Variovorax paradoxus: one gene and its partner. Each later gene encodes a partner of the first gene's protein in a complex. Links are inferred from orthologs where the notes say so. Each region holds a gene or a part of one and is shown on either strand. Other genes may lie near its edges.

What was found.
Region 2: the proteins of smc (region 1) and QHG62_RS13875 are in contact, whole or in part, in a crystal structure (PDB 3ZGX), measured with the Bacillus subtilis proteins. The link is inferred for Variovorax paradoxus from one-to-one orthologs.

What each region holds. Positions count from the first base shown.
Region 1 is NZ_CP123990.1:2,065,445-2,069,832, forward strand. The notes cover bases 98-4,178. They hold smc (chromosome segregation protein SMC), read left to right. Parts: upstream 98-462; coding sequence 463-3,978; downstream 3,979-4,178. Other genes in these bases: QHG62_RS10140 (hypothetical protein), read right to left, coding at 98-349; QHG62_RS10150 (cell division protein ZipA C-terminal FtsZ-binding domain-containing protein), read left to right, coding at 3,993-4,178. Also shown: more of QHG62_RS10140, read right to left, coding at 1-97; more of QHG62_RS10150, read left to right, coding at 4,179-4,388. UniProt on the Bacillus subtilis protein: Required for chromosome condensation and partitioning.
Region 2 is NZ_CP123990.1:2,847,832-2,851,009, reverse strand. What follows is about bases 147-3,017. They hold QHG62_RS13875 (segregation and condensation protein A), read left to right. Parts: upstream 147-1,099; coding sequence 1,100-1,936; downstream 1,937-3,017. Other genes in these bases: nadB (L-aspartate oxidase), read left to right, coding at 1,969-3,017; QHG62_RS13880 (DUF3460 family protein), read left to right, coding at 823-1,029; QHG62_RS13885 (outer membrane protein assembly factor BamE), read right to left, coding at 280-783; QHG62_RS13890 (SulP family inorganic anion transporter), read left to right, coding at 147-276. Also shown: more of QHG62_RS13890, read left to right, coding at 1-146; more of nadB, read left to right, coding at 3,018-3,178. UniProt on the Bacillus subtilis protein: Participates in chromosomal partition during cell division. May act via the formation of a condensin-like complex containing Smc and ScpB that pull DNA away from mid-cell into both cell halves.

The DNA of each region.
Region 1 (4,388 bases):
TGGCGTCGATGCCGGTGGCGCCGCGCAGCTCGGGCAGGGCGGGGCCCGCCAACACCGCGTCCCAGGCGCGTTGGGCAGCCGCTTCGACGCTTGCCGCCGACTTGCGCCATTCGCGCGGATTGCGCCGGTACAGCGTGGTTTGCACGCGCCGGATCGATTGCAGGTTGTCCCGAAGGGAAAGGTTGGCAATGCGGTTGGCGCTGGATTGCAACCATTCCTGGTTGGCATAAGGTTCGGCGCGCTCGGTGGAACGGGTGGCCGCGCAACCGCCAACGCCCAGCAGCGCAGCCGCGCCGGCAAGCAGGTAACCGCGGCGCGCGGTGAAGGGTGAAACCAGAGAATCGCTCATGCCCTGACGTTATCATCCACAGCTGGGGCGGCGGCCTGCTTCAAGCGGCAGGCCCGTGCAATTTTCCTTACAAATCAATACCTTGGCGCTATGCCAAGGCAGGCCGACAAGTCGTGCGTCTCAATTCCATCAAGCTTTCAGGCTTCAAGTCGTTCGCCGAACCGACCAACTTCCTGCTGCCAGGCCAACTGGTCGGCGTTGTCGGACCCAACGGTTGCGGCAAGTCGAACATCATGGATGCGGTGCGCTGGGTGCTGGGCGAGTCGCGCGCGTCGGAGCTGCGCGGCGAGTCGATGCAGGACGTGATCTTCAACGGCACGACCACGCGCAAGCAGGCCAGCCGCTCGAGCGTGGAACTGGTGTTCGACAACGCCGACCACCGCGCCGGCGGCCAATGGAACCAGTTCGGCGAAATTGCCGTGCGGCGCGTGCTCACGCGCGACGGCACCAGCAGCTACTACATCAACAACCAGCCGGTGCGCCGGCGCGACGTGCAGGACGTGTTCCTGGGCACCGGCCTCGGCCCGCGCGCCTACGCCATCATCGGGCAGGGCACGATCAGCCGGATCATCGAATCCAAGCCCGAGGAACTGCGCCTGTTCCTGGAAGAAGCGGCAGGTGTTTCCAAGTACAAGGAACGCCGGCGCGAAACCGAGAACCGCCTGGGCGACACGCGCGAGAACCTCACGCGCGTCGAAGACATTCTTCGCGAACTGAACGCGAACCTTGAAAAGCTGGAGAAGCAGGCCGAGGTGGCCGCGCGCTACAACACGCTGCAGGGCGAAGCCACCAAGAAGCAGCACCAGCTGTGGTTCCTCAAGCGCAGCGAAAGCGACGCCGACCAGGCCAAGATCAAGGCCGACTCCGAAAAGGCGATCAACGACCTGGAGTCGCGCACGGCCGACCTGCGCCGCATCGAATCCGAGCTCGAAACCGTGCGCCAGGCGCACTACGCGGCCGGTGACCAGGTCAACCAGGCCCAGGGCAAGCTCTACGAAGCCAGCGCGGAAGTGGGCCGCCTCGAGGGCGAGATCCGCTTCGTGGTCGAAGGCCGCCAGCGCGTGGAGCAGCGGCTCGTTCAGCTGCGCGAGCAAATGGGTCAATGGGGCCGCCGCCGCGAAGAGGCCGAGGCCGAGATCGAAACCCTGGCCGGCCAGGGCGTGGATGCCGAAGAGCAAGCCGTCATGCTGGCCGCGCAGCTCGAAGAGCACGACGCCCGCATGCCCGAATTGGAAGAGGCGCAGCAACGCGCCCAGGATGAGGCCAATGCGCAGCGGGCCGCCGTGGTGCAGATCCAGCAGCAGATCCAGGTGCTGGCCGCCGACCAGCGCAACATCGAGGACCAGAGCAGGCAGCTCACGCAGCGCGGCGAACGCCTGCGCGCCGACCAGAACGCGCTGGCTGCGCCCGACGAAGCCCGCCTGCAGTCCATGCAGGAAGAGCACGCCGCCGCTCAAGAAGCCGCAAGCGAATCCGAAGCCCGCTTGCATGAACTGCAAGAATCCGTGCCGCAGCTCGACGACGACCGCCGGGTGAAGCAGCAGGCCGTCAATACCGAGAGCGCTCGGCATGCCGAGCTCTCGGCAAGGCTCGAAGCGCTGCGCGCGCTGCAAGAAAAGGTCAAGACCGACGGCAAGCTTGCGCCTTGGCTCGCCAAGCACGGGCTCGAAGGCATGCAAGGCCTGTGGAGCCGCATTCACATAGAGCAGGGTTGGGAAAACGCGCTTGAAGCGGCGCTGCGCGAGCGCCTGGGTGCGCTCGAAGTCAGCCGGCTCGACATGGTGCGCGCGTTCGGCAACGATGCGCCGCCCGCCAAGCTGGCGTTCTACAGCCCGCCCGATGCCGGCATGCCGCAAGCCACGGCCGCGCTACCGCGCCTGTCGAGCCTGCTGCGCCTGAACGATGCAGGCCTGCAAGCCCTGCTGACCGATTGGCTCCACGGCTGCTACACGGCCCAGAGTTTCGAAGAAGCCCTTGCGCAACGCGGCACGCTGCAGCCAGGCGAAGTCATTTACGTGCAGACCGGCCATGCCGTGTTCTCGCACAGCGTGAACTTCTACGCCCCCGATTCCGAGCAGGCCGGCCTGCTGGCGCGCCAGCAGGAAATGGAAAACCTCGAGCGCCAGCTGCGTGCGCAAACGCTCATCAGCGAAGAAGCACGCACCGCGCTGGTCCGCGCCGAAGCCGCCTACGCCGATGCCGCACAGCGCCTTGTCACGGCGCGCCGTGAAGCGGCCGAGACGCAATCGCGTGCACACGAACTGCAGGTCGAAACGCTGCGCATGACGCAGCTTGCCGAGCAGACGCGAGCGCGCAGCGAGCAACTCGCAGCCGACCTCGCAGAGGTCGATGCGCAGCTCGAGGAGCTGCAGGAAAAGCGCATGGCCGCCGAAGGCCGCTTCGAAGAGCTCGACATGCAGCTGGCCGATAGCCAGGAGCGCCATGCGCAACTCGACGAGCGCGTGATCGAGGCCGGCCGTGCACTCGCCGCGAGCCGTGAGCAGCACCGCAGCCTGGAGCGGCAGGCGCAAGAAGCGACTTTCTCGCAGCGCACGCTCGAAGCCCGCCGCGGCGAGCTGAGCCGGGCCATCGAAACCGCATCGCAGCAAGTGGTTGCCCTTACCGACGAAGACGAGCGCGCCAGGACCGAACTTGGCCGCTTGTCCGATGCGGCAGCCCAAGCCGGTCTGCAGGACGCGCTGGCGCTCAAGCTCGAGCGCGAAGCCGCTCTGGGCGCAGCACGCAGCCAGTACGACGACCTCACGCTGAAGCTGCGTGCCAGCGACGAACGCCGGCTGCAGCTGGAGCGGGAACTCGATCCGTTGCGTCAGCGCATTACCGAATTCCAGCTCAAGGAACAGGCCGCGCGCCTGGGCGTCGAGCAGTACCAGCAACTCCTCGACGACGCGGGTGCCGACCTCGAAGCCGTTGCCCAGTCGATCGAAACCGACAAGGTGCGCCTCACCGGCCTGCAAAGCGAAATCGACCGCCTGAACCGCGAAGTGGTCGCGTTGGGCGCGGTCAATCTGGCCGCGCTGGACGAACTTGCGATTGCCAGCGAGCGCAAGACCTTCCTCGATGCGCAGTCGGCCGACCTGAACGAAGCCATTGGCACCCTCGAAGACGCCATCCGCAAGATCGACGGCGAAACGCGCGAGCTTCTTGGCGGCACCTTCAAGATCGTCAACGAACACTTCAGCCGCATGTTCCCCGAGCTCTTCGGCGGCGGAAACGCAAGGCTGATGATGACGGGCGACGAAATCCTGGATTCGGGCGTGCAGGTGATGGCGCAGCCTCCCGGCAAGAAGAACCAGACCATCCACTTGCTCTCGGGCGGCGAAAAGGCGCTCACGGCCATTGCGCTCGTGTTTGCCATCTTCCAGCTCAACCCCGCGCCTTTCTGTCTGCTCGACGAGGTGGACGCTCCGCTGGACGACGCGAACACCGAACGCTATGCCAAACTCGTGACCGCCATGAGCCGCGAAACCCAGTTCCTCTTCATCAGCCACAACAAGATCGCCATGGAAATGGCCGAGCAGCTGATCGGTGTCACCATGCAGGAACAGGGCGTGTCGCGCATCGTTGCGGTCGATATGGAATCGGCGGTCTCGATGGTCGAAGCTGCTTAAGCCGAGCAGCGCACATGAGCAATCTCACTCTCGCCCTGGCCATCCTCGGCGGCCTCGTTCTCGCGGCCGTCGTGGCCTACAACACCGTCACCTCGCGCCGCAATGCGCCCCGCCAGCCCGATGCGGCCAGAGACGAGTTTTCTGACGCGGACCGCTCGCCGCAGCCCGCGGCCGACGGGGTGGAGCCGACGCTGCACACCGATCCGCACCAGATGCCGCCAGGACAGGAGCGGCACGAGCCCTTGTTCGATCCCGATCTGCCTGCGCCCGGTGCCAACCCGCTGCCTGCCGCCGAGCGGCGCGGCGGACTCGATCCGCTCATCGACGTGATCGCGCCTGTGTCGCTGGACGGACTTGCGTCGGGCGATGCGGCCATCGCGGCCATGCCACCCACCCGCCGTGCGGGCAGC
Region 2 (3,178 bases), 780 kb from region 1 along the record:
GGTGCGCTGTTCTTCGGGGCTGCGGCCAAGCTGGACGAAGCCGTGAATGCGGCCGAGAGCGCGCCGCGCGGCATGACGGTGGTGCTCGACGCCACGCACCTCATCTACCTGGACGCGACCGGCGTCGACGCGCTGCGGCAGCTGCACCGCGCGGTGCTGTCGCGGGACGGGCTGCTGAGGCTGGAATCGCTGCAGCCGCAGCCGCTCGAGGTGATCGTGCGCTCGGGCTTTGCCGATGAGCTGACGAGCGGCCGGCTGCACGACGCCGAAGGCTAGTTCTCAGTTTGCCTCGGTGCCCCGGTCGGGCGAGGAGCCGCTGCGCACCACGCGCTGGTCGTCGTTGAGCGTGGCGGTAAACACCATCGGCGAATTGGGCGGCTGCACCCAGCGCCATTCCCATTCGGTTTCGCGCTTGAGCGCATAGGGCGTGACCTTGGCGGGCTTGCCGAGCAGCTTGCGCAGGTCTTCCATCATCATGCCGGGCTGCACCTTGGCAAAATTCTCGGGCGTGAGCACCTGGCGCAGCGCGCTCATCTTGCGGTCGGCGCCGATGGTGATCATGTAGTTTTTCTGGCCCTGCGGCTGGCGGTTGTACTCGAGCACGCGGCCGTTCGGCACGTCCCAGATGTTCTCGGGCTCGCCGAACCGGGCCCGCACATCGGCCTCGGTCGAGACGCCCTCCTCCAGTTCGCCGATGCGCTGCGGGTCACATCCCGCAAGCCCCATGACCACCGCCAGCAAGGCCGCTGCCGTGCCGATCCGCCACTGTTGTCGTCGCTTCATGCCATCCCCGGTAAAATTCGCGCTACAAAGGTCCAGTCTATGTCCATCTTCCGCCGCCCCCACTACACCTCCGAGATCACCAGCTTCATCGAGGAGATGAAAGAAAAGAAGCCGACGCTGGAAGCCGAACAGCGCGCCGGCCGGGCCCTGCTGTGGGACAAACACCTCGACCGCAGCCTGCTCGAGGAATACAGCGAAGCCCGCGTGCCGCAGCAGCCGTACGTCTACCAGACCCAAAGCAAGTAATGGTGCCCAGCCGGCATCCGTCGTTCGTCCCCGTCGCGCATGCAGCTATTGAAATGATAGCAAGCACCCGATGAAGGACAACGAGGACAACGACACGCTCGTGGCCAGCATGCCCGAAGTGGTCGACCAGGTCGCGCTCGCGAGGCTCTATGGCGAGCCGTTGTTCGCGATGCCGAAGGACCTGTACATCCCGCCCGAGGCGCTGCAGGTTTTTCTGGAGGCCTTCGAAGGCCCGCTGGACTTGCTGCTCTACCTCATCAGGAAGCAGAACTTCAACATCCTCGACATCCCGATGGCGGGGCTCACGCGGCAGTACCTGAGCTACGTCGACGAGATTCGCCAGACCAACCTCGAACTCGCGGCCGAGTACCTGCTGATGGCCGCGATGCTGATCGAGATCAAGTCGCGCATGCTGCTGCCGCCCAAGAAGGTGGCTGATGGCGAAGAGGCCGAAGACCCCCGCGCAGAGCTTGTGCGCCGCCTGCTCGAATACGAGCAGACCAAGCTGCAGGCCGCCGCCATCAGCGCCATGCCGACCTACGGGCGCGACTTCTGGAAGGGGCAGGTCTACATCGAGCAGTCGCTCAAGCCCCGCTTCCCCGACGTGAACGTGGTCGAACTGCGCGATGCGTGGGCCGACATCATGAAGCGCGCCAAGCTCGTGCAGCACCACAAGATCTCGCGCGAAGAACTCAACGTGCGCGAGCACATGAGCATCGTGCTGCGGCACTTGCAGGGGCAGCGCTTCGTGGAATTCGAAAAGCTGTTCGACGTGTCGCGCGGTGCGCCTGTGCTGATCGTGACCTTCATTGCGATGCTCGAGCTCGCGAAGGAAACGCTGATCGACATCACGCAGGCCGAGGCCTTTGCGCCCATTTACGTCCGGCTGGCGTACTCGCCGGCCTGACCTTGCCGGCTCTTGCCCCTGTGAATTCCGCCGTGCGCGACTTCGACGTCCTCATCGTCGGCAGCGGGCTTGCAGGCCTCTCGGCGGCGCTGCACCTGGCGCCGACGCACCGGGTGGCGGTGCTGACCAAGCGTGCGCTCAACGACGGTTCGAGCGCCTGGGCGCAGGGCGGCATTGCCGCCGTGCTGGCCGCGGGCGACAGCTTCGATGCGCATGTGGAAGACACGCTGGTGGCCGGCGCCGGGCTTTGCGACCCCGAAGTCACGCGCTTCGTCGTCGAGCATGCGCCCGAGGCCATCGACTGGCTGCGCGAACTCGGCGTGCCGTTTTCCGCAGAAGCCGACGGCGGGTTGCACCTGACCCGCGAAGGCGGCCACAGCCAGCGCCGCATCGTGCATGTGACGGACGCCACCGGCGCGGCCGTGCAGCAGACGCTGATCGAGCGCGTGCGCCGCACGTCCAACATCACCCTCTTCGAGCACCACACGCTGGTCGACCTGATCACCGGGCCCAAGCTGGGGCTGGACGATCCGGCCTGCCTGGGCCTGTACGCGCTCGACGACGAGACCGACGAGGTGCTGAGCTTTCGCGCGCCGCGCACCATCCTGGCGACGGGCGGTGCGGGCAAGGTCTACCTCTACACGACCAACCCGGATACGGCCACGGGCGACGGCATTGCCGCGGCCTGGCGCGCGGGCTGCCGGGTGTCGAACATGGAGTTCATCCAGTTCCACCCCACGTGCCTGTACCACCCGCATGCCAAGTCGTTTCTCATCAGCGAAGCAGTGCGCGGCGAAGGCGGGCTGCTGAAGCTGCCCGAATCGGCGGGAGGCACCCGCTTCATGCCCCAGCACGACGAGCGCGCCGAGCTTGCGCCGCGCGACGTGGTGGCGCGCGCCATCGACTTCGAGATGAAGAAGCATGGGCTCGACTGCGTTTACCTGGACATCTCGCACCAGAGCCCGGCTTTCCTGAACGAGCACTTTCCCAACATCCTCGCGCGCTGCGCGGAGCTGGGCATCGACATCACGCGCGAGCCCATTCCCGTGGTGCCGGCCGCCCACTACACCTGCGGCGGCGTGCTGAGCGATCTGGCCGGGCGCACCGATGTGCCGGGCCTCTACGCCATTGGCGAAACCGCCTGCACGGGCCTGCACGGCGCGAATCGCCTGGCGAGCAACTCGCTGGTCGAATGCATGGTGTTTGCGCGCGCCGCGGCTGGCGCCATTGCGGCGGCTCCGG